Regions from separate parts of the Pseudomonas sp. BW7P1 genome, predicted to be linked through region 1. Evidence: riboswitches for the same ligand, from Rfam matches in the RefSeq annotation. Region 1 holds a riboswitch; each other region holds the start of a gene.
The links. Region 1 has a riboswitch for cobalamin ahead of cobO (cob(I)yrinic acid a,c-diamide adenosyltransferase). Riboswitches for the same ligand answer to the same signal wherever they lie in the genome.

Region 1 (10,280 bases):
CCGCCGAGCCACGCATCGGCGCTGTCCGCCAGGCCGTCAAGGTGCAGGGCGCCGCTGAGCAGCACCCACACCGTCAGCAGCAACGCGGCATGCAACAGCAAGGGAGCGCCGACCAGAGCGAAGTTCAACGCCCAGAGAATAAGGCCGAACAGCAAGCCCACCAGCGGATAGAACAGCAGCGAGCGCCCGAGCTGTTCAGGCGCCGGCATGCCCGGCAGACGAATCGGCAGGCTGCTGAGAAACTGCAGGGCGATCCACAGGGGCAGCATGTCAGCACACTTCCTTGAGCGAACCATCCGCTTCGACAACCAGTGAAAACAGCGCGCCATGAGCGACTTCGACATTGAGTAACTGCTCGCGGGGCAAGCCACGGGCGCGGGCCAGCAACAGGCGCATGACGCCGCCGTGACTGACCAGCAACAGCCGCTCCCCCGCATGCGCCGCATGCAACCGCGTGATGGCTGCCAGCACCCGCGCCGAAAACTCGGCAACCGGCTCGCCCCGAGGCGGGGTGAACCCATACGGATCCGCCCAGAACAGCCCGAGCGCTTCGGCATCGGTCTCCATCAGCGCCGCTGCGCTCTGCCCTTCCCAGCTACCGAAATGCAGCTCTTGCAAGTCCTTGTCTTGCGAGACCGGCAAACCCAATTGCCTGCCGAGTTCTTCGGCGAAACGCGCGCACCGCTGCAATGGCGAACTGACCAGCCGATGCCAGGGCCCCTGCCCGATCACCGCCTCGCGCATCTGTGTCCAACCCTGTTCGGTCAAGGCATCGTCGAGGCTGCCGCGCAGGCCGCCGCCGAGTTCGGTTTCACCGTGGCGCAGCAGGTCCAGACGCAAGGTCATGCCGGACGATCCGTCACCGCCGCTTCGGCGAAGGTTGCCATCTGCTCGTGCAGATCACAGGCCAGACGCAGCAACGGCACCGCCAGCGCGGCGCCACTGCCCTCGCCCAGGCGCAGGCCCAGCTCCAGCAGCGGCTCGGCGCCAAGGGTTTCCAGCACGTGGCGATGACCCGGCTCGGCACCGCGATGACCAAACAGCAGCCATTCACGACAGGCCGGATTCAGCCGCACTGCCACCAGCGCCGCGACGGTGCAGATGAAACCATCCACCAACACCGCCACACCTTCCTGAGCGCACGCCAGATACGCACCGACCAAAGCCACAATCTCAAAGCCACCGAGATTGCACAGCGTCTGCAACACATCCTCACGTTGCGAAGCGTGCAACGCCAGCGCCCGCTCGATCACCTGCGCCTTGTGGCTGACGCCTTCGGCATTCAGCCCGGTGCCAGGGCCGGTCAAATGGGCGACCGGGCAATCGAGCAGCGCGCAGGCCAGCGCACTGGCGGCCGTGGTGTTGCCGATGCCCATTTCGCCACCGATGAACAATTGCGCGCCGGCTGCCTTCGCCCGCAACACGCTGTCGCGGCCGGCCTGCAAAGCGAGTTCGCCCTGAGCCGGAGTCATTGCCGGCCCCTTCGCGAAATTTGCCGTGCCCGGACCGATATTCAAGTGACGCACGCCCGGCAGGTTCAACGACGAGGTCACGGTGCCCAGATCCACGACCTCAAGCTGTGCGCCGAGCTGCCGCGCCAGCACGCTGATCGCCGCGCCGCCGCTGACAAAGTTCAGCAGCATCTGCCCGGTGACTTCCTGCGGAAACGCCGAAACCCCTTCGGCCACAACACCGTGGTCGCCAGCAAAAATCGCGATCCAGACCTGATCGAGTGTCGGCTTGATCCGGCCCTGCAACCCGGCCAGTTGCACCGCCACCGATTCGAGCTGCCCGAGAGAGCCGGCAGGTTTGGTCAATTGCTGCTGACGCGCCGCCGCGTTTTCAACAGCGTCCGTATCCACCGGTTTGCACGGGTTCAGCCACCAGGCTTGGGTCATAACGCAGGTCCTTTCAAGGTCAGGGGCAGGCCGGCGACGGTCAGGACGACTCGCTGACAACGCTCGGCCAGAGCTTGATGCAGCCAACCGGCTTCATCGACGTAGCGGCGAGTCAATTCGCCCAGCGGCACGACACCCATTCCGGTCTCGTTGCTGACAAAAATGATTTCACCCGGCAGCGATGCCAGGCATTCGAGCAGGGCTTCGCGTTCGGCGGCGAGACGTTCGGTGTCTTCGAGCATCAGCAGATTGGTCAGCCACAGCGTCAGGCAATCCACCAGCAGGCAACGCTCGGTGCGGGCGGTTTCGCGCAGCACTCGAGCCAGTTCCAGCGGTTCTTCGATCAATGCCCATTCGGCAGGACGTCGCGCCCGATGATGGGCGACGCGCTCATTCATCTCGCCATCCAGCGGCTGGCTGGTGGCGATGTATGTCACGGCCAGCGCACTGTCAGTGGCGAGCTTTTCGGCCAGGCGACTTTTGCCGGAACGGGCGCCACCCAGGATCAGTTGGAGCATGAATACATCCTATAAATATCGGGTGCTACAACGACCGTCTTCGCGAGCAGGCTCGCTCCCACAGTGGAACGCATTTCAAAGTGGGAGCGAGCCTGCTCGCGATGAGGACGGCATGGGCAAATCACATTCCACAGAGTTCACGCAACAAATCGGTATCCAGATGCTTCTCCACCAGATCCGCCAGCCGCTCGATATCGCGCTCGCGCAGGCCGTGGTAGTCCACCTCCTGCACATCGTTCAAACCGGCCCAGCGCAACAGCGCCGCACTGGCCGCCGGCGACTCGAACAAACCGTGCAGGTAGGTGCCGAAAATCTGCCCGTCGAGACTTTGCGCACCATCACAGCGACCGTCATCCAGATGGACAGCAGCATTTTCCAGCGCAGGCCCCGTCGTCACACCGGCATGAATTTCATAACCGCTGACCTCGGCATCCTCCAGCGCCAGGCGCCCGCGCACATTGCGCAACTGCTTCTCGGCTTCAAGCTGCGTTTCAAATGCCAGCAGACCGAAACCTGCGCTGGAACCGGGCGCGCCTTCCAGACCCAGCGGATCATGCACCTGCTCGCCGAGCATTTGCAGGCCGCCGCAAATCCCCAGCAGTTTGCCGCCATAGCGCAGATGACGACGGATGGCGGTTTCCCAGCCATTGGCACGCAGACAGGCCAGATCGCTGCGCACGCTTTTCGAGCCCGGCAGGATGATCAGATCGGCTGGCGGAATCGTCTGCCCCGGGCCAATGAACTGCAGATCCACCTGAGGATGCAGCCGCAGCGGATCGAAATCGGTGTGGTTGCTGATGCGCGGCAGCACCGGCACCACCACTTTCAGGACTTGCTCGGCCTTGTCGGTCTGACGCCGGTCGATGCCGTCCTCGGCTTCCAGATGCAAATCCATCACGTAAGGCAGCACGCCCACCACCGGTTTGCCGGTGCGCTGCTCCAGCCAGTCGAGGCCCGGTTGCAGCAAAGCGATGTCGCCACGAAAGCGATTGATGACAAAGCCCTTCACCCGCGCCTGCTCGCTCGGCGACAGCAATTCCAGCGTGCCCACCAGATGGGCAAATACGCCGCCACGGTTAATGTCGGCAATCAGCAGCACCGGGCAGTCCACCGCTTCAGCGAAGCCCATGTTGGCGATGTCGCCGGCGCGCAGATTGATTTCTGCCGGCGAGCCCGCGCCCTCGACCATCACCAGCGGATATGCAGCGCTCAAGCGCTCGTGAGAGGCCAGCACGGCCTGCATGGCGATGGCTTTGTAGTCGTGATAGCCGACGGCGTTCATGCTGCTGACTGCACGCCCATGGATGATGACCTGGGCGCCGATGTCGCTGTTGGGCTTGAGCAGCACCGGGTTCATGTCGGTGTGCGGTTCAAGACCGCAGGCCTGCGCCTGCACCGCTTGCGCCCGGCCTATCTCGCCGCCGTCGGCGGTCACCGCGCTGTTGAGCGCCATGTTCTGCGGTTTGAATGGCACCACGGCGACGCCCTGACGGGTCGCCCAGCGGCACAGCGCGGTCACCAGCGTACTTTTGCCGGCGTCGGAGGTGGTGCCCTGCACCATTAAAGTGGTCATGCGGGTGTCTTTTCCATCGAGCGGTCCACGGCGAAAGCTTGCAAGGCCTGTTCAAGACGCACCTCATCGGCGGCATTGGCCGGCAGGCCGAAACGCAGGCTGCTGTTGTGCGTGAAAAGACGCAGCAGGATGCCGCGCCGGGCCATGAATTCATGCAGTGCGTAAGCATGCTCGGTGATCAGCCACTGAAACAGCGCGCAGCCGCCCTGGGGCTTGAAGCCATGGCGCTCGAGCAGCGCGGCCAGCCGCTCGCTGGCTTCGTCGCTGCGGATCCGCTGACGTGTATGACCTTCAGTGTCTTGCAGGCACGCCTGCCCCAGCACCCGGGTCGGCCCGCTGACAGCCCAGGGCCCCACCTGCTCGGCCAGTAAGCGGAGCAACTTGCGCTCGGCCAGCACGAACCCCAGCCGCACACCGGCCAGCCCGAAGAACTTGCCGAAGGAACGCAACACGATCAGCCCGACCTGATGGGTATACGGCGCCAGACTCAGTTGCGGCGTGTTGTCCATGAACGCTTCATCGACCACCAGCCAGCCACCGCGCTGGGCCAGCCGCGCGTGCCAGTCGAGCAGACGCGCCGGGGTCAGGCCAAGGCCCGTAGGGTTGTTCGGGTTGACCACCACCAGCACGTCGAGGCTGTCGAGGAAAAACTCGACTTCCTGCTCCAACACTTCGCGAACGATATAACCGTTGCGCCGCCAGGCCTCGGCATGCTCGGCATAACACGGCGACAGCACGCCAACCTTGCCGGCCCGGCGCAATCGCGGCAGCAACTGGATGGCCATCTGCGAACCGGCCACCGGCAATACCTGCGCAGCGCCGTAGTAGTCACACGCCGCTTGCTCCAGACCGTCATCGGTTTCCGGCAAGCGCGCCCAGGCCCGCAGCGGAATCTCCGGGACCGGGAACGGCCACGGCGCCAGACCGGTGGACAGGTCGAGCCAGTCTTCTTCCGCGATGCCGTATTCGCGCGCCGCCCTGCGCAGCCGGCCACCGTGCTCAAGCATAGAATTCAGCCCCCACGCAGAGAATCAGCAGCCATAACCATACCCCGCGCTGAACCAATTGCCAGCCGCGATCAATGGAATCGGCATCCGCCGGCGCACCTTCGCCCAATTGCGGACGCTCGTGCAGCTCACCGTGATAGATCGCCGGGCCGCCCAGCTCGACGCCCAAGGCACCTGCGCCGGCCGCCATCACTGGACCGGCGTTCGGGCTGTCCCATTTCGGGCCCTGGGTGCGCCAGCATTTCAGCGCGAGCCGGGTCTTGCCCAGTAGCGCGTAGGTCAACGCCACCAGACGCGCAGGCATGTAATTGAGGACATCGTCGATTTTTGCCGCGGCCCAGCCGAAACGCTCGAAACGTTCGTTGCGATAACCCCACATTGCGTCGAGGGTGTTGCTCAGGCGATAGAGCACCACGCCCGGCACACCGGCCACGACAAACCAGAAGATCGCGGCGAACACTGCATCACTGCCATTTTCCAGCACCGACTCGGTAGCGGCACGGGCGACGGCGGTGCTGTCCAGCTCACGGGTCTGACGGCTGACCAGGTAACCCACACGCTTGCGCGCCTCCTCCAGATCATCGCTGCGCAGGGCCTTGGCCACCGGCTCGACGTGCTCACCGAGGCTGCGCATGCCGAGGGCGCAATACAGCGCAACGATCTCGACGATCCAGCCCACATACGGCGCCCAGGACAATGCCGTGGCGAGCAGGGTCAGCGGCAGCACGGCAATCACCCACGCGGTGACGCCATGGCTGCGCCAGCCGCGCCCGCCGGTGTTGAATCGTTGCTCGATGCGCCCGGCGAAATTGCCGAACGCCACCAGCGGATGCCAGCGTTTCGGTTCACCCAGCAGCGCATCCAGCGCAACGGCGGCGACACTCAGCAACGCCACACTCATTGATTCACTCCCCAAACATTTTCATACAGCAGTTCACTGAGCGGACGCTCCTGCGCCCAGCCGTCGAGTACCAGCATCGGCGCCGGATAGAATGCCTCGACCGGCCCCAGGCAAAGCACCGCAAGCGGCTTGGCCCCTGCCGGCAGCTTCAGCAGATCGGCCAGCGCCTGCGGTTCGAACAGCGACACCCAGCCCATGCCCAGGCCTTCGGCGCGAGCGGCCAGCCACAGGTTCTGGATCGCGCAGGACAGCGACGCCATGTCCATTTCCGGCAGCGTGCGGCGCCCGAAAATGTGCCGTTCGCGGTCGTCCATCAACGCAGCAACCAGCACTTCGGCGCAGTCATTGATGCCTTCGACCTTGAGTTTCATGAACTCGTCACTGCGCTCGCCAAGTGCCTCGGCGGTGCGCACGCGTTCTTCCTCTACAAGATTGCGGATCTGACCACGCAAGGCGCGGTCGCTGATGCGAATGAAGCGCCACGGCTGCATCAGGCCGACGCTCGGTGCCTGATGCGCGGCCTCAAGCAATCGGCGCAGCAATCGGGGCTCGACCGTGCCGCCGCTGAAGTGGCGCATGTCGCGGCGTTCGGCGATGGCGCGGTAAACCGCTGCGCGCTCGGACTCAGTGAATGCGTTGTCGGTCATGGCACCAACAGCGCAGCGATCGCCGACGGATTCGACGGGAAATAAAAGTGCACGTAGGAGGCTGTCATCCTTCCTTCGCGATACACCGCTTCCGCCCCGCGCCCACCGTTGGGGCTGTGGCCTCGGGCAATCGGTGTCAGTTCGGTGGTGGTCAGGGAATGGTGATAGGTGTGGCCGCGCAGCAGGCCTTCCGGCAGTTCGACGGACTGCAACGCCAGTGCCGCCAGACGCTTTTGCATCACCGCATCCCCCTTGAGCAAACCGACCAGTCCGGCGCGGATGCCTTCGACATCGGTCAACGAATCCAGCAGATAGAGCATTCCGCCACACTCGGCGAGCAGCGGCTTGCCGGCGGCGTGATGCACGCGGATGGCTTCGAGCATTTCGGTGTTTTGCGCCAAGACAACGTGGTGCAGTTCCGGATAACCGCCAGGCAGATACAGACTGTCGGCCTCGGGCAACGCCGTGTCGTGGATCGGCGAGAAGAAATTCAACTGCGCGCCCATCGCCCGCAACAGATCGAGACTGGCGCCATAAGTGAAAGCGAAGGCTTCGTCACGGGCGACAGCAATGCGCACACCTTCGAGCAGTCTTTCGGTCTTCACGGTTTCAGGCGCGGCGAATTCGACGGCCGGCGGCAGCGCGACCTCGCACGTGCCGGCCAGCGCTTCGGCAGCGGCGTCGAGGCGCACATCGAGGTCATTGAGTTCGCTGGCCTGCACCAGGCCGAGATGGCGGCTTGGCAACTCGATCCCGGTTTCCCGGGACAGCGCGCCGTACCAGCGCAAACCTTCGGTGAGACTGCCTTCGAGCAATTGCGCATGGCGCACGGTGCCGACGCGATTGGCCAACACGCCGGCGAACGGCAAGTCCGGCTGATAGCGCGCCAGGCCCAGGGCCAGCGCACCGAACGTCTGGGCCATGGCGGTGCCGTCGATCACGCCGAGCACGGGAACACCGAAATGCCGGGCCAGATCGGCGCTCGACGGTGTGCCATCGAACAAGCCCATCACGCCTTCGATCAGGATCAGATCGGCGTCGGCGGCGGCTTCCCACAACAGGCGACGGCTTTCCTGCTCGCCGACCATCCACATGTCCAGTTGATAGACCGGTGCACCGCTGGCGCGCTCGAGGATCATCGGATCGAGAAAATCCGGCCCGCACTTGAACACCCGGACCTTGCGCCCCTGATTGCGGTGCAGGCGGGCCAGCGCGGCGGTGACGGTGGTCTTGCCCTGGCCGGAGGCCGGCGCGGCAATCAGAACCGCCGGACAGTGACGAGGCTGATTCAAAGTTCGACGCCTTTCTGCGCTTTGATACCGGCCTGGAAGGCGTGCTTGATCATGCCCATTTCGGTGACGGTGTCGCCCATCTCGATCATTTCCGGTTTGGCGGCGCGGCCGGTGACGATGACGTGTTGCATCGGCGGACGGGCCTGCAAGTCGCTGAGCACCCGATCCAGGTTGAGGTAACCGTGCTTGAGGGCAATGTTCAGCTCATCGAGCACCACCAGACCGATCGACGGATCACGCAGCAACTCACGAGAAACCTCCCAGGCAGCCTCGGCGGCGGCGATGTCGCGCTGGCGGTCCTGGGTTTCCCAGGTGAAGCCTTCGCCCATCACATGAAAACGCACCTGCTCGGGGAAGCGGCGGAAGAACAGCTCTTCCCCGGTGCTGTTGCGGCCCTTGATGAACTGCACCACACCGCACTGCATACCGTGGCCCATGGCACGGGCGAGCATGCCGAACGCCGAGCTGCTTTTGCCTTTGCCGTTGCCGGTCAACACCAGCACCAGACCGCATTCGTCTGGCGAATTGGCGATGCGCTCGTCGATCACGGCTTTTTTGCGCTGCATGCGCGCCAGGTGACGCTCGTCGCGTTCGAGGGAATCAGTCATGGGGAGCTCTCCGTTGAGGCTGGATAACGGCGGGCAGGCACAAGAATAGACGGCAACAAGCCTGGCATCGCCCACCGTGATGCCGCTGGATGGATCAGGCCGGTCTCCGGGCTCATGAGCGGCTCACGCCTGGCTGCGCGCCTTCCCGCTTTGCAGCAGTGGCATCGAACGCAGCTTTCACTCATTTACCGTTGCGGGGGCAGCGCCGGGATCGTGATGGCTCTTCGCGTGAAGACAATCCTCACCGGCTTCCCTGTTTCACTCTGTCGACAGCGGTCACAGAGCACCTGAAACAAGCCGCGAAGGTTAGAGGGTTGGGGGTGGAGCGTCAAATGAAGAGGGCGCTGCGCGGCAAATAACTGCCGCCGATCAATTATCTGACGCCAATCTTGTGCCACACTGTCAGCAGTGATATCAAAGAGCCATGCTTTTTGACTGCAGAGAGCACATCACAATAACAAGGGAGAGCACCATGCAAGGCATGATCATCAGCAATCCGCGGCTGGAATTCCTGCGCCCGGTGCTGGAACGCTGGTTCGACTGCATCGACCGCTACAACGCCGTGCGCGGCGACAACGACACACCCTACTGGCACGACGAGAAAGCCAACCTCGGCTTGCTGTCCGCCGCCGCCTGGATGGCCGAACTGGTGACCCTGCGCGACACCGCCACCCGCAAGCAGAATGAAGAAGGCGAACGCAATGCCCGGGCCGACCTGTTTCTGGCCGGCGCCGAAGATCGCGCCTACATCCAGGCGACTCAGCGCTGGCCGCGGGTCAACAGCCTGCACCTGACCCAGGCGCTGGCCGATATCACCAGTGACGCGAAGCGCATCAGCTACGCCAGCGATCTCAAGCTCGGCTGCCTGTTCGTCGCTCCGCAGAAAGCCCAGCACAGCGCCAGCCCTGAAGAACTGCAGGACATGGTCGACGACCTGCAAAAGGAACACACCTGCGCCGTCGCCTGGTATTTCCCCTACGCCTACCGCAAATTGCGCAGCGAGGCCGGCAACTATCACCCCGGCATTGCCGTGCTGTTCAAGGAAGCTCGCGGCTGAGGAGTTGAACCATCGGGCTCGCGCACTTCTCTATGATCAGGAATGCATTCATAGGGAAGATCAGCAATGCGCAAGCCCCACCTCCTTTTCGTCATCGCACTCGCCGGCGGGCTCAGCGCCTGCGGCGAATCCTCCAGCCTGCAAGTCTCGGACGGCACCGGCCCGTCTCCCAAACTGCCCGAACCGAATAAAACCCTGATCCCGACGGTGAACATCGCCCCGGCGATCGGCTGGCCGGCCGGCGCGAAACCGACGCCGGCGGCAGGCACTCAGGTAGCGGCATTTGCCGAGAACCTTGATCACCCGCGCTGGCTCTACGTGCTGCCCAATGGCGACGTACTGGTGGCCGAAACCAATGCCCCACCGAAACCCGAGGACAGCAAAGGCATTCGCGGCTGGGTGATGAAGAAAGTCATGGGCCGCGCCGGGGCCGGCGTACCGAGCCCGAACCGCATCACCCTGCTGCGTGATGCCGATCACGACGGCGTGGCCGAGACGCGTACGGTGTTCCTGCAAAATCTCAATTCACCGTTCGGGATGACATTGGTCGGCAATGACCTGTACGTCGCCGACACCGACCGCTTGCTGCGTTTTCACTACGAACCCGGCGCAACGGAAATCAAGAGCCAGCCGATCAAGATCGTGGATCTGCCGGGCGGCCCGCTCAACCACCACTGGACCAAGAACGTCATCGCCAGCAAGGACGGCAGCAAGCTTTACGTCACTGTCGGCTCGAACAGCAACGTCGGCGAAAACGGCCTGGATCAGGAAGAAGGCCG
Region 2 (10,280 bases), 830 kb from region 1:
CGGTTACTGGTTGATCGGTCTGCATGCGGCCGCAGGGCTGTTTCACCACTACTGGGTTCGTGACAACACGCTGACCCGCATGTGGATCGGCCGAAACCATTCCTGACGCGCGGATCGCGGCCATTGGTCCCGAGCTGTCAAACAAGGTGTCAGCTCGGGACCATGCTCATTGCTTCTGTCGCTGTCTGCCTTCCGGTCGCCACAGAGGGGAGGGGTTCATGTTGTCGGTTGCGCAATGCTTGAGCGTTCGACGTCGGAATCAGGTTCACAACTCAATCGCCCACGTCTGACTCACCAGATCCTTCCCGAAGCTGTGAATCGGCTCTTCCTCCACCAATTCAAACCCCGCCCGCTGATACAACTTGCGCGCATCCACCAGATTGCTGGTCGTCCACAGAATCATCTTTTTATACCCGACGTCCCGGGCGAAGCGCAGGCATTCCTCGACCAGCCGATTGCCGATCCCCAGCCCCCGAGCACTGGCGTCCACATACAGCATGCGCAGTTTTGCCGTGGTTTCGTCATGTCGGATGACGAATACCGACCCCACCACCGTGCCGTCCTTTTCCGCGATCCAGCAGCGTTCGTTTTTGGGATTGAACTCGCGCAGGTATCTGGCCACAACCTCGGCCACCAGCGCTTCGAACTCCGAGTTCCAGCCGTATTCGCGGGTATAAATCACGGTCTGCTGCTGCACCACCAGCCCCATGTCACCGGGTTGTGGATCGCGCAGCAGCCAGGTGGAGGCGTTGCCGCCCTCGAGCAACGTCTGGATCTGTTTCATGGCGGCGATCAGTTGCAGCTGCTGCGGTTCGGCCAGGCGTTCGAGCAGGGTGATGACTTCATGTCGCGAAGCCTGTTCCAGCGGGGCGAGGATTTCGCGGCCCAGATCGGTAATGTGCAACAGGCTGGCGCGGGCGTCGGTGGCGGAAGGGACTTTCCGGATCAGGCCTTTTTTGTCGAAGCCGCTGATGATCCGGCTCATGTAACCCGCGTCCAGGCCCAGCATTTGGCGCAGGTCGGCGCTGGTCAGATCGCCGCCGCAGGCCAGTTCGTAGAGGATGCGCAGCTCCGTCAACGAGTAGTCGCTCTGCAGCAGGTGTTCCTGCAGAACGCCGATCTGATGGGTGTAAAAACGATTGAACTGGCGGACGGTGTCGGCGCGTTCGATGAGAATGGGCGTGGTCATGGCGGATACTCAAATGGTTGCCTTTGGCAACTATATAGTTGCCAAAGGCAACCAAGTCAAATGAATTGTCCGGGATTCGCCAAGGCAAACTCCGCAGGGTCGAACCGTTCGCTGGTGTCCATTCGAATGTTCCTCAGGCGCACCGTTTCCAGGTGTGATGCGTAGAGCGTTTGCGAAAAATAAGTGATCAGCAGTGTGCGACGGCGAGCACCGGTGGGGTTCAGGCTGCCGGCGTGGATCAGGTCGGCATCGAAGATCAGGATGTCGCCCGCGTTGCCGGTCAGTTGTACAGACCGGGACTCGTCGGCGAAGTCGACGGGCGGTGCGCCGGGCGCCGGGCGATGGCTGCCGGGGACAAGGCGGGTGGCGCCGTTTTCGGGCCCGTAGTCATCGAGGTAGACCAGTGCAATGGCCGTATCGCCGGGGCGTTGCGCCGACAAGTCCCGGTGCAGTTGCTGGTGGCCGCCGTTGGCGAGGGGCTCGCGACCCTCGACCTGGGAGAGAAAGAAGCGCTCATCGATCAAACGACCCACCACGGCCAGCAACGGGGGCAGCCGACACACGGCCTGTACGGTCGAATCGGTGTCCAGCAGCGAATGGCGCCAGTCCGTTCCGCGGGGCACGGGCCATTCGCTTGAGGGTTTTATGCCGGTGTCGAATGTGTGCCGAAGCTCCGCCAGCCATGCCGCCGGGACTGCACGGCGAAGCAGGGCGTAGCCGTCTTGATCAAGCTGCCTGGCGCAGGGCGTAGACCCAGGCATCCATTGCCGTCCCGTCATCCAGAGTCACCCTGGTCAAAACCCGCTGATACTCGGCGCCTTCAAACTCATCGAGCGCCGCCCAGTGCAGGTGGAAGTTTTCTGACGAGAAAATATAGCCTTCGATGACATCGCCATCCCCACAGATCATGCCGTCACCCGGTGATTAGAAAAACAGATCTGTCCCCAAATAAAAAAAGCCCGGCGGATAAGGCCGGGCTTTCGTCCAGTGCTGCGGTAAAACCCTGCATTCAGGCGTTACGACTTTCGATCAGACGGTCGGAACCACCTTCGGCAACGGCATCGCTGAACAGTGGATCGGTCTGAGTCGCAGCAGCAACCGCGTCGCTGAACAATGGGTCGGTTTGAGTGGCTGCGGCAACCGCGTCGCTGAACAGAGGGTCGGTTTCAGTCGCCGCAAAAGCATTCAGGGCGAAGAGCGAGAAGGCGATACCGATAAGGGTTTGGCGTTTCATGGTTCTGTACTCCGTGTGCAGTGGGTGGGTATGGAGCAGATCCTACGCTTCGGATTTGATATGAGAATTTCATTGAGTTAATGATCGTTATCGACGCAGTCAATGGTTGGCTTCGATCACCCGAAGTGCTCTGAACTGTTGCGCCAATCCGAGTGCCACACTACCGCTGTTCACCGTAGGCAGCAGATGAGTGAAGGGAATATCGATCATCCTTCCCTCACGCACGGCACGCAGGGTCGACAGCACCGGGTCCTGCATCAACAGCCGGCGTTTGCGGCTGGCCGGCGACCACTGCGCATCGGCCAGCAGGATCACGTCCGGGTCACTGGCGAGCAGTGTTTCGCGACTTACCGTGACCCGGTACTGGTTGATGTCGGCCAGCAGATTGCGCGCCCCGGCGGCGGCCAGCAGCGGGGTGACGAAACCCCGTCGGCCTTCGCTGTCCAGACCGTTGACCTCACTGTCCAGATAAAAAACCGACAGCGGTTTGCCCGAACGGGTTGAAACCTTGGCCTGTGCCAGATCGGCATCCATCGCATCGCTCAGTTCCCGAGCGCGTTGTTGTCTGTGCAGCAATGCACCGAGGGTCGCGAGGTCATTGCGGATGTGTTCGAAGTAGTCCAGTGAGTGCCCATTGCAGGCCGATTCGAGCAAGTACGAAGCCACGCCGTTGCGCCCCAATCCGCTGCGCGATGTCACACCGTTGCCGAACGCCGTCGCAAATCCACCGACCACCAGATCCGGTTTCTGCGCGTACAGCACTTCGCTCGACGGATAGCGGGGCGAGATCACTGGCACGCCGAAATATTCGGACTGCGGCACACCGGTGTCGTCCAGATAGGCGACGCCCGACAGCGCCGGACCCGCGCCCAGCGCCAGCAGCAGATCCGCCGCATGCTGATTGAGGGCAACGATCCGCGATGGTGGCGAGGCCGGCAGGTGCCAGGTCTCGCCACAATTGCGGTATTCATCTGCCATAGCCGGAGAAGCGCAAAGCAGAGCGCCCACGAGCAAACACAGCATTCTCATGAGCGCGACCTGATCAGCAGATCCTCGACCACTTCACCGCCCACCAGATGCACCTCGACCAGTCGCTGCGCATCCGCGTGACTGCGCACGCCGTACCAGCACGTCTCCGGGTACACCGTCACGATCGGCCCCAGGTTGCATGGGAACTGACAGTGCGTGCGGGTCAGCAAAACGCCGCCCGGTGTCTCGATGCGGTCGTGGGTCAGCAAGTGCCGGCGCAGGGTTTTCCATAGCTGCAAGGCGCCGCGCTGAGTGCAACGCGGGCCGGTGCAGAGAAACACGTGGCGCGCATGCTCGGGCACGTGCGACCAGTCCGGATGCGTGTCGACGCCGTCGATGGTTTTGATCTCGGCCATCAGAAACGGTACGTGTAGCGGACTTCGGAGGTGAAAGGCCGTCCGAGGTTGTCGACGTTGTTCGAACGGCTGGTGACGTAGTCGCGGTCGAACAGGTTTTCCACCAGCAGGCTCACCCGATGCTGATGAGCACCGTCGAGGTAGCGATAGGCATCGGCATCCACCACCGAGTAATGGCCGTACTCGACCTGTTTCGCGCTGATCACATCGCGGATATAACGGATTGCGCCACCGGCGCCCCACATCCGGTCAACCGACTCGTAACCGATGCGCGAACGGGCGAAGAAGCTCGGCACGTCGTTGAGTGTGACGCCAGCGCGGGATTCGGTGAGGTTGCGGGTCATGTCCGCCTGCAGGCTCCATTGCTCGTTGAGTGCCAGTTTCGCGTCCGCCTCGAAACCACGCATCTGGATCCGCCCCTGGCCGTTGACCCACTGGATGTCATCGAGGGTGATCAGGTCATCGATCTTGCGCTTGAACAGGGTGACACTGGCGCTGAACTCACGGTCGATCAGCAGGCCTTTGTAGTCGAGGCCAAGTTCGGCGTTGCGGCTTTTCTCCGGTTTCAGGTTGCGGTTGCCCAGTTCATCGCCCGGTTCGTTGACGAACAGTTGCTCGGCGTTGGGCAGTTTGTAGGCGGTGCCGTACTGCCCACGAACAGACCAGTTTTCATTGAGGTCATACAGCGAAGTGAGCATGCCGACCGTCGCGCTGTCGCCACCGCTCATGGCTTCGTGGCGGATGCCGATGCTCGGATGCCAGTCGGGCAGGGCATCGATCTTCGGCCGTAACTGGGTGTAGAAGGCGTGGGCTTCGGCCTTGTCGTTGTCGATGATCAGCACGTCGTCCTGGCCCTTGAACCACTGGTTGTCCGTACCGAACACCAGCACATGACCGCCGGGCAATTCAGCCTTGCCTTCGGCCTGTACACCCCAGTCGGTGAAGCCCCAGTAGTCGTTGTGATTGATGGTTCGGGTGCCACCGTCAGTGGTGTTGTTGATGCGTGTGTAGCGGGTGTCCCAATCGTTGATGTGGCCTTTGACGAAGTAGCTCAGACGTTCGTTGACGTTCTGCTCGAAGGTCGCCGTGGCGATCTGCTGGATGCGGTCGTTGGTGGTCTTGTGGTTGTCCACCGGGCGGGCAAAATCGAGGTTGGCGTCGGCGTACTGGTAGAACAGTTCCAGGCGCGTGTCATCGCCAAAGGACTGAATCGCCTTGCCGCCGAACGTCGTGACCTCGTAGGCGCGGTTCTTTTCGCTGCTGTTCCGGATGTCACGATTGCGAAACGGCTGATAGCCGTCCGAAACGTTATGGCTGACGTAGGCCAGCAGGCCCAGGTCGCCGAAACCGTTGGTGAAGATGTTCTCGACCCGCGCATCCTCGGTGGTGCCGCCGAACGTATCCACGCCCATGTTCACTTCGCCGGAGGCCTGTCGGCTCTGCGGGCTGCGGGTGACGATGTTGATCACGCCGGACACGGCTTGCGTGCCAAACAGCAGGCTCTGCCCGCCCTTGAGCACTTCGATGCGTTCGATGGCGTTGGCCGGCAGGGTGTCCAGGTACAAGCCTCCGTACAGGCGATTGTTCAGGCGCACGCCGTCGAGCAGGATCAGCGTGTCGTCATTGCGCCCGCCCAGCAGGGAGTAGGTGCCGTAGTCGAACGGGCCGTTTTTCGGCGCGACGTACAGGCCGGGAATGAACATTTGCATGACGCGGCTGACATCGGCACCGGGGCCGGCGCGTTCGATCTGCTCGCGGGTGACGATCTCGACCTTGCTGCCGAATTGCGCCATGTCGGCGACGGTGGTGGACTCCACGGACGGCGCGGAAATGATTTGCTGGGAGAGTTGCAGCGGCGTGTCATCGGCCAGCAGCAGCGGGCTGAACAGGCAGCCGAGCAACAGGGATGGAGCCTTGGTGTTGAAAGGATTGATCATCGTCTTCTCGAAAGGATCTTCGCAGAAGAGCATGCAGGAGAAGGCATCGCGCACGCGCCGACACCGGCCCATGCCCGCCCACCGCAGGAGTTTGCCAAAAGCATTTCAGGCCGGTCTCCGGGCTCGCGCGTCTGGAGGCTTTCACCTTCCCATGGCCGTCTGGCCACAGTGGTCTGTCGAAAGCATCACGCGCCTACCGTTGCGGGGGCAGCACCGGACTTGTTCGAAAGGAACGTACCGGTTTCCCGTTTCACCCCATGCACGGCGGCATGGGACACCTGAAACAGGGCGGCATCTGAACATCCGGGTGGGCGCTCGTCAACTTCGCTTGTGGTGTGAGAGCTCCTGCAGAGTCGATGTGCAGACGTGCGCATGAGGCGAACGCCGACACTTGCATCATCGGGGCTCTGGTTCTAATGGAAGTTCGAGAGCATAAACGCTGAAATAATCGCCGCGGCGAGTACAAACATCATGATGAAAATGATGTTCAGCCTGAGCCGGTTTGAGCTTTCGAGTTTATTGAGCCTGACGACCAGCTCGTTGAGCTGGGCCGAGGTTGCCAACCCCTTTATCGCATTGGCCAATGCTTCTTGGGCGATGGAGTCTTCCGTTTTTTTTTCGATAGGGTGTGTTTTTAATCTTATTTCCCCCTTGACCTTCGTCAGTCTGAGCGCAACGGCACCAGCCAGAAGCGGGATAGCCAGGTATTGCAAAAATTTCAGATACCGTTCGTAGACTTTGGCAGCATATTTCGTGCTGTCTATTGAGCCTTTTTGCTCCTTGTAATCTGCGTAAGCTTGTTTGAAGCGCTTCATTCGTTCAACTATCAGCGGATTGGTAAATTTTTCAGCTTCTGGGAAAACGCTGTCGTAATTCCTGAAAATATTTATGTCTACCTCAGTGTTTACGCGGTTGGCAGGACGAATTTTTTGAAACAGATTGCAGGCGCCAGCTAGCTGCCGGGCTGACTCTTTCGCCAAGTCTTCTTCCGTTGAAACTGGCAAGCAGATTGTGGCATCGCTTAATTCGTCTGCTGCGATATTCAGGGACTGGGCAGAAAGCTGACCAAAGGTTTCTTCCACTCTTAGATTTGAGAGCTTTGAGTCCAGGCCAACCTGGATAAATTGAAATACAAGGCCCAACGAGCCTGCGATGATCCAGGCGTAATCAACTCTTTTCCAATGAATATCATTAAACCGACTTGGCAATAAACGACTTTGCCAAACGAATAACCAGCAAAAGCAAATAAACAGACCCAGAATTCCGAGAATGGCGTAAGCCGAATACTCGAACATTTCTTTGATCAACGATAACTCCATGTCGTGCTCTTTTTTTCAGTGAAATATCAATTGGTTTTCGCGGGCGCTTCAGACAACCGTCACCTGCGCCTGGCTTTGTTGCACGAACCGCTCGATCAGCCAACGCGCCGCCGGGCCCGGTGGCACATCGGTGCGGTAGATCGCATCAAAGGTGTATTGCCCGCTGCGGTATTCCGGCAGGTCCAGTTTCACCAGTCGGCCACTGTCCAGGTCTTCCTGGATCATCGGCCTGGGCATGTTGCCCCAGCCGATGCCTTCGCGCAGCAGCATGTGTTTGGCGCCCAGGTCTGCCAGACGCCAGGTGCGGCTGCTGAGGACGGCGAAATCCTTGTCCCTGGTCAGCTCTGAGCGATCCGACAGCACCAGTTGCGTGTGCTCGCGACCGGCACCGGGAATATTGGCTTCGGTGCATGCCAAAGGATGATTCGGCGCCGCCACGGGGATCAGCTCCACGCTGCCGATGCCGATTCTTTCGAGGCCGTTGATGCCATCGTTCATCGGCCCGCTGACGCCGACCACCGCGCCGCGGTTGATCACCAGCTCGGTCACGGCGCCGAGTGCTTCCATGTGCAGATGCAGGGCGACGGTGGGGAATGCCTCGCGAAAGGATTTCAAGGCATCCACCACGCGCTCGGCGGGCAACATCACGTCGAGCACCACATGCACTTCGGCCTCCAGCCCTTGCAGCAGGCCTTTGACCTTGGCGCGCAAACCGTGCACGCCGTTGGCGATGGTCCGGGCTTCGGCCAGCACGGTGCGGCCGGCGTCGGTGAGCTGCGGCTTGCGGGTGGTTTCCCGGTCGAAGAGGCTGACGCCCAGCTGCATTTCGAGATTGGCAATCGAGTAGCTGATGACCGATGTCGCCCGGTGAAGCTTGCGCGCCGCCCCCGCAAAACTGCCGACTTCGACGACGGTCAGGAATACGCGAAGCTGATCGAGTGTCGGAGTGCCCGGGTCGGAGATCATGCCGGTGTCCTTGAATGGTTCTGACTGGTTGAGCAGCTTACCTATTTTTTCGAACGTAACGATCTAAATTAGTCGGCTATTCAGATGAGCTGCCGAGGCGCAACATTTCTTCATCCGGACGGTTCAAGTCGAACCGGACCCCAATTGAAGGAAATACTCCATGGCTACTTCTGCAAACATCGCTCAAGCAACTGCTGCACATAACGCTTCCGACACCAGGCAAGCCTCGGTTGCCTTGATCGGCCGCGTCCTGCTCAGTGTGATTTTCATCCTCTCCGGTTTCTCCAAACTGGCCGCTCCGGCCATGATGATCGGCTACATCAGTTCGGTCGGATTGCCTCTGCCACAAGTGGCGCTGGCACTGGCTGTCATCGTCGAAATCGGTGGTGGCCTGGCGCTGATCGCCGGCTACCGCACCCGCACTGTCGCCGCTGTGCTGGCCGCGTTCAGCGTGTTCACCGCACTGGCCTTCCACAATGCGCTGGGTGATCAGAACCAGTTCATCCACTTCTTCAAGAACATCGCCATGGCCGGCGGCCTGCTGCAAGTCGTGGCCTTCGGTGCCGGTCGCTTCAGCCTCGACGCTCGCCGCCGCTGAAAAACGAACGCCGCGAGGGACGGGAGTCCCTTGCGGCGTTTTGTTGTTTGCGAGTTACGCTGAGTAGCCGTCTAGACTGGTTCTCAATATTCTGAGAGCAAGGCTTTGCAGCTGTCATTGATGGCGGGTCTTGGCGGAGGTTTTGGACAGGTGGAACGCAGCCCGTCAATGTGTTCCATCAAGCCCTCAGGAATGCTTTGCCACATCGGATCAAGTATGAAATCAATGCCTTCACGGCGAGCCATCTTCGCCGCCGGCACAAAGTCTGCATCACCAGCGATCAGGATGATCTGGTCGACCTGTTGCTTGAACGAAAGGCAAGCGACATCGACGCCAATTCTCATGTCTACGCCTTTTTGTCGAGTCTCTATGCTGACATCGGTTTCGAGCAGATCTGAAATTTGAATTTTGCCTTTGAGCAGTTCGGCGATTTTGGCGGGTTTGATCGTCCATTTCACATCCTTCGACAAATGCCCCAGCCGCAATGCCAGTTTGCGTTTGCTACGCAATCGAAGGTGCAGTTCTCTACGAAAAAGCGCTTCTCGGGACTTTGAGAGGTCCACGAGCTTCCTGGTTATGGGATTATGTTGTTTGGTGTCCAGAGGAGGGCAGTCGTAGAAGAAAATTCTGTAAAGTTCTCTTCTAAAGGGCTGTCGCAGCCCTGCATGCAGTCCATTCGGACGAGTGAGCATTCTGGGCGTCAGGTGAGCGGTTGCCCATCGGTGTACCAGATCGGCAGCACGCTCGGCATTGAATGCATTGTGGGGCTCAATCCTTCGAAATCTTTTGATGAAGTAGGCACCGTCAACCAGAACTGCGCTGGGCATACGTTCTTCCTGAAAACAAAAACGCCCAAGGGTTTGGCACGTCCTGGATGGTTAGGACGGCTTACTGCCTTGGGCGGGATGGGGGCAGATTAGTGAGAGATGGCAGTGTCGTCAATCGCGTCTTCTTCGTTTTGATCAAGGGCTAGCCATCAATCTTGAATGTGCTCTAGATGTTGTCGATGAGCAGTGAGGGAGAAAGATAAAACCTGAGGATCTGGCCCACAAGCCAGCGCTTTCTGACGTATTTGTAGGTTTTTGCGCAGGGGGCTGTAGTTTGACGACGGAGCATCGACAGCCTTACCTGGCGTCGAGAGACGCCACATAGGCGCAAAACATGTCTGCCATCGCTTCGGCGCGGGCCGTGATGGCTTCGTCGGTGCGCGGGGTCAGTGAAAAATCCTTTCCCACCGAACTGAGCGTGGCCAGCATCAGGTCACAGGCCTGAACACGGCTCGGCTCGCTGGCCTCGGGCAACAATTCAACCATGAATGCCTCAAAGGTGCGCTTGCCCGTCGCCCGTACTTCGTGGGCCTCTGGCGCATCGCGATACAGCGGCGCCGCGTCGCTCAAGGCACCGCGCATCTGCGCTTCCTCACACTCCGAACGGATAAACGCATGGACCAGCGTGCGCAGGCGCTCCAGAGGCGGCGCATCCTGATTCTGCAGAATCCGCTGCAGCATCTGCGTAGTCTGCAACCACTCATCACTCTGCAATCGAAACAGAATCGCTGCCTTGTTCGGGAAATACTGATACAGCGACCCGACACTCACCCCGGCCTTCTCCGCGACCCGCGCGGTGGTGAAACGGGCCGCGCCTTCCCTGGC
Region 3 (10,280 bases), 1.4 Mb from region 1:
ATCGCTCAATGCCTGGTGACGGCGGGTCGAGGCCGAGGCATCGACGATCACCAGCCACAGTTCGTGGGGTGTCCGGGTGCGCAATTGAAACAACAGATCCCCACGCACTTTCGGTCGACCATTGAGTAACGTTCCTGGCCAGTTCACCGAGCCATCGCTGGCGGCATGACGCTTGCCCTGTCGGCCATTGTCCAGACGTCCGGCGCGGGGTCTGGCATTCGCCCCCGCGTCGGATCGGGGGCGAATGCCTAGGACTTTTTTGGCCAGGCAGGTACTTCGCGGCGCGCGCCGGTGGCCAGGGCCGGCGCCGGCATTTCACCCCACTGCCCCTGCCCTTCACTCGGCTCGGCCTGAGCGCCGGATGGCGATTGCGCGGGTGTTTGCGTGTTGGTTGATGACTGCTCACGGCGACGGTGACGCAGTGCGAAGTCAGCCACGGCCTCGATGTCCTGCTCCGCAATCGCCGACGCACCGCGCCAAGCCGCATGAGCCCGTGCAGCACGCAACCAGACCAGATCGGCGCGCAAACCATCGACGCCAGCGGCAAAGCAACGCTCGGTGATCTGCGCCAGGGTTTCATCATCAAGAGGAATGCTTGCCAAGGCGTTGCGGGCGTTTTCACAGCGCTCGCGCAGGGCTTGCTGTTCGGTTTCCCACTGTGCGCAAAAGGCCTGCGGATCGCTGTCGAAATCCAGTCGCCGACGAATGATCTGCCCGCGTTCGACTGGCGCCGTGTGGCCACTCAGGGCAACGTTCAAGCCAAAACGATCGAGCAGTTGCGGACGCAATTCGCCCTCTTCCGGATTCATGGTGCCGATCAGCACGAACTTCGCCGAATGCCGATGGGAAATGCCGTCGCGTTCGATCAGGTTGGTGCCGCTGGCCGCCACATCGAGCAGCAGATCCACCAGATGATCCGGCAGCAGATTCACTTCATCGACATACAGCACACCGCCGTCAGCCTTGGCCAATACGCCGGGAGAAAACTGCGCACGGCCGTCGCTGAGCGCCGCATCCAGATCCAGTGTGCCGACCAGTCGCTCTTCGGTCGCCCCCAAAGGCAAGGTAACAAACTGACCGCTGGCCAGCAGATCCGCCAGGCCCCGGGCCAGGGTCGACTTGGCCATGCCGCGCGGGCCTTCGATCAACACGCCGCCGATCTTCGGGTCGATGGCGGTCAGGTACAGCGCCAGCTTCAGATCGTCGGCGCCGACCACGGCGCAGAGCGGGAAATGCGGGATGTCGGTCATGTTCAGCTCTCTTCTTCAATATCCAGCAGCAGGTTTTCCAGGGCCTCTTTGTAGGCCCCCGGCTCCTGCCACATCCCACGCTGCTGCGCTTCGAGCATGCGCTCGGTCATGTCGCGCAGCGCGTGAGGATTATGCTCGCGCACAAATTCCCGGGTCGACGAATCCAGCAGATAGGCGTCGGCCAGCAACGCATACTGGTGATCGTCGATCAATTGTGTGGTGGCGTCGAAGGCAAACAGGTTGTCGACTGTCGCTGCCAGTTCAAACGCGCCTTTATAGCCGTGGCGTTTGACGCCGTCGATCCATTTCGGATTCGCCGCACGGGAGCGGATTACCCGGTTCAGCTCTTCTTTCAGGGTGCGAATTTTCGGCAGGTCCGGCTGGCTGTGATCGCCGTGATAACTGGCTGCCGCTTCGCCACGCAGGCTTTCCACGGCGGCGAGCATGCCGCCCTGAAACTGGTAATAATCGTTGGAGTCGAGCAAATCGTGCTCGCGGTTGTCCTGGTTCTGCAGCACGGCCTGCACCTGGCTCAGGCGCTGGACGAATTGCTCACGGGCGGCGGTGCCTTCATCTGAACCGCCGTAGGCGTAGGCGCCCCAGTTCAGATAAACCTCGGCCAGATCCTCGCGGGTTTGCCAAAGGCGACCGTCTATGGCGCCCTGCACGCCCGCGCCGTAAGCGCCGGGCTTGGCACCGAAGATCCGCCAGCCGGCCTGACGCCGTGCAGCCTCTTCATCCAGCCCGGACTGCCGCAAGGCCTCCCGTTCGGCACGCACCCTGGCGGCCAGCGGATTGAGGTCGTCCGGTTCGTCCAGGTCTGCGACGGCCTGCACGGCGGCATCGAACAGACGAATCAGGTTGGCGAACGCATCACGGAAGAAGCCGGAAACCCGCAACGTCACATCGACCCGGGGCCGGTCGAGCAGGCTCAGCGGCAGAATCTCGAAATCGTCGACCCGCTGACTGCCTGTGGCCCACACCGGGCGCACACCCATCAGTGCCATGGCCTGGGCGATGTCATCGCCGCCGGTGCGCATGGTTGCGGTGCCCCAGACCGACAGGCCGAGCTGACGCAAATGATCGCCGTGATCCTGCAGGTGCCGTTCCAGAATCAGCGTGGCCGACTGGAAACCGATGCGCCATGCCGTGGTGGTCGGCAGGTTGCGCACATCCACGGAATAAAAATTGCGCCCGGTGGGCAGCACGTCGAGGCGACCGCGACTGGGTGCGCCACTCGGGCCGGCAGGGACGAAGCGGCCGTTCAGGGCGTCGAGCAGACCGCGCATTTCAGCCGGGCCACAGGCGTCCAGGCGCGGGGCGATCACTTCGCGCAGGGTGTCGAGGATTGCGCTGACTTCGGACCAGCGCGGCTCCTGTGGGAGCGGGCTCCCACAGGTATTGTGCAAGGCTTGACTTTGGTTGAGTGTCTGCTCAATCAAATGCGCCGCGAACAGCTCAAGGCGTTCACGGGTATCCCCCGCCGTGCGCCAGACCTCGTCGCTGACCGAAAGCAGTTCCGATGGACGCAGGCCGGTCCAGGAATCAGCCAGTGCGCAATCCAGCGGATCAAACCCCAGTTCGAACGCCTTCGCCAACGCCCGCAACAGACTCGATTGCGCACCTTTGCCATCGCCACGGGGAATCCGCAGCAGCGCCAGCAAAGTATCAATGCGCAAACGCCCGGTCGGTGACTCTCCGAAGATGTGCAGGCCATCGCGGATCTGCGATTCCTTCAGATCACACAGATAAGTGTCCAGACGCGGCAACCAGATGGCTGCATCGGTATCGCTGTCGAGGCCTTCGTCGAGTTGCAGTTCGCGATCAATCTGCGTGTCACGCACCAGTTGCAGAATGTCGCGCTGCAATTCCCGGGCGCGGCGCGGGTCGAGCAGTTGAGCTTCGTAATACTCGTCGGCCAACAACTCCAGATTGCGCAACGGGCCGTAGGTTTCAGCGCGAGTCAGCGGCGGCATCAAGTGGTCGATGATCACCGCCTGAGTACGACGCTTGGCCTGCGCGCCCTCGCCCGGGTCATTGACGATAAACGGATAGATATTCGGCAGCGGCCCGAGCAATGCATCCGGCCAGCAATTCGCCGACAGGCCCACGCCTTTGCCCGGCAGCCATTCGAGGTTGCCGTGCTTGCCGACGTGAATCACACCGTGGGCACCGTAGGTCTGACGCAGCCAGAAATAAAACGCCAGGTACGCGTGCGGCGGCACCAGATCCGGGTCGTGATACACCGCGCTCGGGTCGACCTGATAACCCCGTGCCGGTTGAATGCCGACGAAGGTCAGGCCAAAGCGCAGACCGGCGATCATCATCCGCCCGTCACGGCACATCGGATCCTTTTGTGGTGCGCCCCAACGCTCCAGCACCGCCGCGCGATTGGCTTCGGGCAGCGCGTTGAACATTGCCAGATAATCGTCCAACGCCAGACTTTGCTGACACGGACGCTGATCGAGGGTGTCGAGATCGTTGCTGACGCCGCCGAGCAGTTGCCGGATCAATTCTGTGCCGCTGTCGGGCAGTTCGGCCGGCAGCGGATAACCCTCAGCCTGCAACGCTCGAAGGATATTCAGCGCGGCGGCTGGCGTGTCGAGGCCGACGCCGTTGCCGATGCGTCCGTCCCGGGTCGGATAGTTGGCAAGGACCAGAGCGATACGCTTTTCAGCGTTCGGCACCCGCGCCAGATCGACCCAGCGCCGCGCCAGCTCAGCGACGAAATCCATGCGCTCGGGCTGCGCCCGGTAACACACCACGTCGGACTGACTGCGTTCACTGCGCCAGGCCAGGTCCTTGAAGCTGACGGGCCGGCTGATGATCCGACCGTCCAGTTCCGGCAGGGCAATGTGCATCGCCAGATCGCGAGGCCCAAGGCCCTGCTCGCTGTCGCGCCAGCCGGGTTCGTTGTCCTGCGCGCAAATGGCCTGGATCACCGGAATATTTCGACGGAATGGCCGCAGATGCGGCGCTTCCGGGCTGGACTGGGCGAAACCGGTGGTGTTCAGAATCACCGACGCGTCTACTTCATCGAGCCAGTCCTCGACCACCGACAGGCAGCCGGGCTCTTTCAGACTGGCCACGGCAATCGGCAGCGGATTGAGTCCGGCCACCTGCAACCGTTGGCAGAACACGTCAATGAACGCCGTGTTGGCCGCTTGCAAATGCGAGCGATAAAACAACACCGCCGCCACCGCTTGACCGGGCCGCCAATCGGCTTGCCAGTCACTCAGTGCGGCGGTGTTTTTGTTCGGGTGGTATATCGCCGTGCGCGGCAGCGTTTGCGGCTCGCCCCACTCGTAATCCCGCGCCAGCCAGCGATTGGCCAGGCAGTGGAAGAAATCCAGTGCGTTGCCCATGCCGCCCTGACGCAGAAACTGCCAGAGCCGGTCGCGATCCTCGGCGCCCACGGTGCTCAAGTCGCTGAGTTCCGGATCGGGACGATCATCGCCCGGCACCAGAATCACCTGCACACCGCGCTCGGACAATTCGACCAGCCGCTCGACGCCATAACGCCAATAAGCGATGCCGCCGTGCAGCGAAATCAGAATGACCCTGGCGTGACGCAGCACTTCATCGACGTACAGGTCGACCGATGCATGGTTTTGCACCTGCATCGGATTGGCCAGGCGCAGGCTCGGGTAATCCTCGGGCAGTTGCTGTGCGGCCTCGGCGAGCAGCGCGAGACTGGAGTCGCCGCTGCACAGAATCACTAGCTCGGCGGGGGTTTGTCCAAGGTCGGCAATGTTGTCATCCGACACGAAACCGCCGGGCTGGGTCCTGAGCAGATGCATGGCTTAAACGCTGAGCGCGGCGCGCAGTTGCGCTTCGAGACTGGCCGCGTCCAGTTCCTGGCCAATCAACACCAGCCGCGTCACACGTGCCTCATCGGCTCCCCATTGACGGTCGAAGTGCTTGTCGAAACGCGTGCCCACGCCCTGAATCAACAGGCGCATCGGCTTGTTCGGGATCGCCGCGAAGCCTTTGACCCGCAGGATGCTGTGCTGGACCACCAGTTGCGTCAGCGCATCGAGCAGCAGGCTTTCGTCGGCTTGCGGCAGTTCGATGGAGATCGAGTCGAAAGCGTCGTGATCGTGGTCGTCGTGATCGTCATCACCGTCGTGGTGGTGATCATGATGGCTGTGGCGGCCGTCGATGTGATCTTCCGCGCCGGCACCCAGACCGATCAGTACATCCAGCGGCAGGCGACCGTTGCTGGCTTCGATGATCTTCACCGCCGGCGGCAGCTCTTCGGCGACTTCCAGGCGCACGCGGGCGAGATCTTCGGGGCTGGTCTGGTCGGCCTTGTTGAGAATCACCAGGTCGGCGCTGGCCAGTTGGTCGGCGAACAGTTCGTGCAGTGGCGATTCGTGGTCCAGGTTCGGATCGAGTTTACGCTGGGCGTCGACCTGATCCGGGAATGCGGCGAAGGTGCCGGCGGCCACAGCCGGGCTGTCGACCACGGTGATCACCGCATCAACGGTGCAGGCGCTGCGAATTTCCGGCCACTGGAAGGCCTGAACCAGCGGTTTTGGCAGGGCCAGCCCCGAGGTTTCGATCAGGATGTGGTCGAGGTCGCCGCGACGGGCCACCAGCTCGCGCATCACCGGGAAGAACTCTTCCTGTACGGTGCAGCACAGGCAGCCGTTGGCCAGTTCGTAAACGCGACCGGTGGCTTCTTCTTCGGTGCAGCCGATGGTGCACTGCTTGAGGATTTCACCGTCGATGCCCAGTTCGCCGAATTCATTGACGATCACCGCAATGCGGCGGCCCTGAGCGTTGTCGAGCATGTGCCGCAGCAAGGTGGTCTTACCCGAGCCGAGGAAACCGGTGACGATGGTGACGGGGAGTTTGGCCAGTGTTTTCATCGGATGCCCTTTGGCAAGGTGGCGGGCATACGGGACGAGGCCGGCAGCGCGCAAGCGTGCCTGGAGAGTTCGCCACCGGATCACCCCGCCCGGTTGAAAGTGAGAATCTGTGACGAGGCAGGTCTCCTGGCTGACGGTGTTCGGGCGTTGGCCCGGTATTCGCTGCGCCTTCCCGCTGGCTCCTGGATTGGGCTGGCAGTGGCGTGGCAGCGAACGGCACCGTTCACAGTTGCGGGGGCAGCCGCGGCTTGGACCGCGTTCCCTTCTTAGCTTCGGCGTAGGCCGAAGAACCTCGAAAGCGCAAGGCTACGCATCGTGTGTTGACCGGTCAATGTTTGGATTGGGGGGCATATCCGTTGCTGCGGGTGTTGCCGCTGGCGGTTTAGCTCTTACAGCGAGTCCCTTTTTCAAACGCCGGAATGCCGGCCCAGCAAAAAGGAACCAAAAGGCTTTGCCCCGGCGTACGGCACTTCGCCTAGGCTCAGTGTTCCCTCGCTACGGTGCCCATCAGGGGGCATCGCCTACGGTTTGCTTCGCTGCACCTCCTCTCGATGTATGCGGCTTCGCCGCACGGCGCTGCGCGCCTGCCCCCTGATGAACACCTCCGCTCGGCCTGCCGAAGAGGCAAAAAATCAAAAGCCAGAGCCAGATCGAGAGCCACTCACCACGATGAGCGTTAGCTCGAGAAAAGCTTTTGATCTCAAGGCCCGTCGGCAGGCTGAGTGGAGGGATTGCTCCGGGGGTGGGAGCGCAGCGACCGTTTGGCGAAGCCAAACACATCGAGAGGAGGTGCAGCGAGGGCCGAACGTCAGGGTAAAGCCTTTTGGGTTACCTTTTCGCTGGGCCGGCACTCCGGCGTTTGGAAAAGGTGACTCGCCGTAAGGGCGAAACCGCCAGCGGCAGCACCCGAAGCAACGGATATGCCCCCAATCCCAATCCCAATTGACTCAAATCCCCCCTCATGGTCTCCTACACAACTTGTTACGGGTGCCCTGCAAAGGGTGAAACGGGAAACCGGTGAATCATGTGCTTTACTCAAAAGCCATGTCAGTCCGGTGCTGCCCCCGCAACGGTAAGCGAGTGAAGTGTCAGATCCACTGTGCCCACGGGCATGGGAAGGTGACGCTTGCAGGTCGGCAGACAGCCACCCCTCGCGAGCCCGGAGACCGGCCCGCAACACACAGTGCGCATCCTGCGTCACTGAACATAACAACCCGCGGTGGGCGGGCGCTGTTCGAACCGCTGCGTGCCCGCTCGCAGGGGTTTTCATGCGCTCCATTCACCCGCTGACACTCCAGAGGGAAGCGCCATGTCGATCACCAGCAGCACCGCCGGCAACACGGACAAAATCGCCAGCACCACCACCCTGAGCCAACGCCTGACCGCTGCGATCTTAGCGTCGATCCTGGGTGCCAGTCTGGTCTACTTCGCCGGTTTCTCGCACATCGAAGCGGTGCACAACGCCGCACACGATACCCGCCACAGCGCCGCGTTCCCGTGCCACTGAGGCCTGACGACATGATCAAGCGTATTGCGCAGACCGCAGGCTTCAGCGGTCTTCTGGCCGCCCTGCTGTTGACCTTGCTGCAAAGCTTCTGGGTTTCGCCGCTGATTCTGCAGGCGGAAACCTTCGAGAAAGCCGAACCGGTGGCCGAGGTCCATGAACACGCCGCCGGCACCGCCGCACACACCCACGATGCCGAAGCCTGGGAGCCGGAAAACGGCTGGCAGCGCGTGGTCTCCACCACCGGCGGCAATCTGGTCGTCGCCGTAGGCTTCGCCCTGATGCTGGCCGGTCTGTACACCCTGCGTGCGCCTACCAAGACTTCGCAAGGCCTGCTCTGGGGTCTGGCCGGTTACGCGACGTTCGTGCTCGCACCGACAATGGGACTGCCACCCGAGCTGCCGGGAACTGCCGCCGCGGATCTGGCCTCGCGCCAGATGTGGTGGATTGGCACTGCCGCTTCGACCGCTGTGGGCCTCGCGCTGATCGTGTTCAGCCGCCACTGGCTGATGAAGATCCTCGGCGTGGCGATCCTCGCCGTGCCACATGTGATCGGTGCGCCGCAACCGGAAGTGCACTCGATGCTCGCTCCGGAAGCACTCGAAGCCCGGTTCAAAATCGCTTCGCAGCTGACCAACGTGGCGTTCTGGCTGGCCCTGGGCCTGATCAGCGCCTGGTTGTTCCGCGGTAAAAGCGATGGTCAGTACCACGCATGACCGATGACAGCGCAGCGCCGACCCTGGTGGTCGGCCTGGGCTGCCAGCGCGGTTGCCCCGCGAGTACGCTGCGCGCCTTGCTCGACCAGGCCTTGCAGGCCCATCACATCGAAATCGAAGCGGTCAAGGCTTTGGCGAGCATCGACCTGAAACGCGACGAACCCGGCCTGCAGGAACTGGCGGCGCAACTGGCGCTGCCGTTGCTGTATTTCAGCAGCGAAGAACTGGCCGGCTATCAGCAGCGACTGAGTCACCATTCACAGATTGCCTTCGAACGCACCGGTTGTTACGGCGTGGCGGAAAGCGCTGCACTGGCGCTCGCAGAACAGTTGATTCAAGCCCCGGCAAAACTGCTGATTTCCCGGCAAAAGTACGCTAAGGCAACCCTGGCATTGGCCGGCGCGGCGTAAATTTCCGATAATCCCCGCTTTCGATCATGAGCATTCTTCATCTGAAGTGCTTATGAAGCCTCGACCCGCCCTACTTTCACAGGATTGAGCGATGACCGTTTACTTCATCGGCGCCGGCCCCGGCGACCCGGAATTGATCACTGTCAAAGGCCAGCGGCTGATCCGCAGTTGCCCGGTGATCATCTATGCAGGATCGCTGGTGCCGGCGGCGGTACTCGAAGGTCATTCGGCTGAAACCGTGGTCAACAGCGCCGAACTGCATCTGGAACAGATCATCGACCTGATCAAGACAGCCCACGCCAACGGCCATGATGTGGCGCGTGTGCATTCGGGCGATCCGAGCCTGTATGGCGCCATCGGCGAGCAGATCCGCTATTTGCGAGAGCTGGAAATCCCGTTTGAAATCGTCCCCGGAGTGACAGCCACCGCCGCATGCGCTGCGCTATTGGGCGCCGAGCTTACGCTGCCGGACATCTCGCAAAGCGTGATCCTGACCCGTTACGCAGACAAGACTGCGATGCCTGCAGGAGAAGAACTGGGCAACCTGGCGCAGCACGGGGCGACGATGGCGATTCATCTGGGGGTCAATCATCTGGAGAAGATCCTCGCCGAGCTGCTGCCGCACTATGGCGCAGACTGCCCGATTGCAGTGATCCACCGGGCGACGTGGCCGGATCAGGATTGGGTGGTCGGGACGCTGGAAGATATTGCCGCGAAGGTGGCCGCCAAGGGCTTTCGACGTACGGCGCTGATTCTGGTCGGGCGGGTGTTGGGCAGCGATCATTTCAGTGAGTCGTCGCTGTATCGCGCGGGGCACGCGCATCTTTACAGGCCCTGAAAGCAATTGTGGCGAGGGAGCTTGCTCCCGCTGGATCGCATCGCGATCCCGAAACCAGGCAACCCACTCATCACGGGTCAATGCGTTGCCTGGTTTGTGACTGCCAAGCAGTCAAGCGGGAGCAAGCTCCCTCGCCACATGCCGTTCGACTGTGCAGCGTACGCCTTAGTAGTAGGCGTTTTCTTTCTGCGTGTGGTCGGTCACGTCGCGAACGCCCTTGAGCTCCGGAATGCGCTCGAGCAAGGTGCGCTCGATGCCTTCCTTCAGGGTCACGTCCGCCTGGCCACAGCCCTGGCAACCGCCGCCGAACTGCAGCACGGCAATGCCGTCGTCAACCACATCGATCAGACTGACCTGGCCGCCGTGGCTCGCCAGCCCCGGGTTGATTTCGGTTTGCAGGTAGTAGTTGATGCGCTCATTGATCGGGCTGCCGGCATTGACCATCGGCACCTTGGCGTTTGGTGCCTTGATGGTCAGCTGGCCACCCATGCGGTCGGTGGCGTAATCAACGACGGCGTCGTCCAGGAACGCTTCGCTGACCGAGTCGATCCAAGCGGTGAAGCTTTTCAGCCCCAGCGCGGTGTCTTCAGGTTTCTCTTCGCCCGGCTTGCAGTAGGCAATGCAGGTTTCGGCGTATTGGGTGCCAGGCTGGGTGATGAAAATACGAATGCCGATGCCCGGGGTGTTC

Region 2: another riboswitch for cobalamin. It lies ahead of NWV16_RS12610 (TonB-dependent receptor plug domain-containing protein); the one in region 1 lies ahead of cobO (cob(I)yrinic acid a,c-diamide adenosyltransferase).
Region 3: another riboswitch for cobalamin. It lies ahead of NWV16_RS15080 (CbtB domain-containing protein); the one in region 1 lies ahead of cobO (cob(I)yrinic acid a,c-diamide adenosyltransferase).

Annotation. Positions count from the first base shown of each region.
Region 1 covers NZ_CP103374.1:1,987,428-1,997,707, reverse strand. Annotated here, with positions in the region: gene NWV16_RS09085 (adenosylcobinamide-GDP ribazoletransferase) at 1-269, opposite strand, end outside; gene cobC (alpha-ribazole phosphatase family protein) at 271-846, opposite strand; gene cobT (nicotinate-nucleotide--dimethylbenzimidazole phosphoribosyltransferase) at 843-1,898, opposite strand; gene cobU (bifunctional adenosylcobinamide kinase/adenosylcobinamide-phosphate guanylyltransferase) at 1,895-2,416, opposite strand; gene NWV16_RS09065 (cobyric acid synthase) at 2,538-3,989, opposite strand; gene cobD (threonine-phosphate decarboxylase CobD) at 3,986-4,996, opposite strand; gene cbiB (adenosylcobinamide-phosphate synthase CbiB) at 4,989-5,897, opposite strand; gene bluB (5,6-dimethylbenzimidazole synthase) at 5,894-6,544, opposite strand; gene NWV16_RS09045 (cobyrinate a,c-diamide synthase) at 6,541-7,836, opposite strand; gene cobO (cob(I)yrinic acid a,c-diamide adenosyltransferase) at 7,833-8,444, opposite strand; cobalamin riboswitch at 8,524-8,750, opposite strand; gene NWV16_RS09035 (hypothetical protein) at 8,917-9,501, shown strand; gene NWV16_RS09030 (PQQ-dependent sugar dehydrogenase) at 9,568-10,280, shown strand, end outside.
Region 2 covers NZ_CP103374.1:2,817,656-2,827,935, forward strand. Annotated here, with positions in the region: gene NWV16_RS12575 (cytochrome b) at 1-106, shown strand, start outside; gene NWV16_RS12580 (helix-turn-helix domain-containing GNAT family N-acetyltransferase) at 266-1,189, opposite strand; gene NWV16_RS12585 (phytanoyl-CoA dioxygenase family protein) at 1,246-1,950, opposite strand; gene NWV16_RS12590 (gamma-glutamylcyclotransferase family protein) at 1,916-2,098, opposite strand; gene NWV16_RS12595 (hypothetical protein) at 2,199-2,423, opposite strand; gene NWV16_RS12600 (ABC transporter substrate-binding protein) at 2,523-3,452, opposite strand; gene NWV16_RS12605 (ferredoxin) at 3,449-3,808, opposite strand; gene NWV16_RS12610 (TonB-dependent receptor plug domain-containing protein) at 3,808-5,745, opposite strand; cobalamin riboswitch at 5,836-6,042, opposite strand; gene NWV16_RS12615 (hypothetical protein) at 6,159-7,064, opposite strand; gene NWV16_RS12620 (LysR family transcriptional regulator) at 7,113-8,030, opposite strand; gene NWV16_RS12625 (DoxX family protein) at 8,191-8,628, shown strand; gene NWV16_RS12630 (NYN domain-containing protein) at 8,712-9,455, opposite strand; gene NWV16_RS12635 (TetR family transcriptional regulator) at 9,753-10,280, opposite strand, start outside.
Region 3 covers NZ_CP103374.1:3,378,893-3,389,172, forward strand. Annotated here, with positions in the region: gene NWV16_RS15060 (vWA domain-containing protein) at 1-267, opposite strand, end outside; gene NWV16_RS15065 (ATP-binding protein) at 249-1,250, opposite strand; gene cobN (cobaltochelatase subunit CobN) at 1,253-5,050, opposite strand; gene cobW (cobalamin biosynthesis protein CobW) at 5,054-6,124, opposite strand; cobalamin riboswitch at 6,223-6,434, opposite strand; cobalamin riboswitch at 7,093-7,314, shown strand; gene NWV16_RS15080 (CbtB domain-containing protein) at 7,434-7,631, shown strand; gene NWV16_RS15085 (CbtA family protein) at 7,643-8,344, shown strand; gene NWV16_RS15090 (cobalamin biosynthesis protein) at 8,341-8,754, shown strand; gene cobM (precorrin-4 C(11)-methyltransferase) at 8,846-9,592, shown strand; gene nfuA (Fe-S biogenesis protein NfuA) at 9,758-10,280, opposite strand, start outside.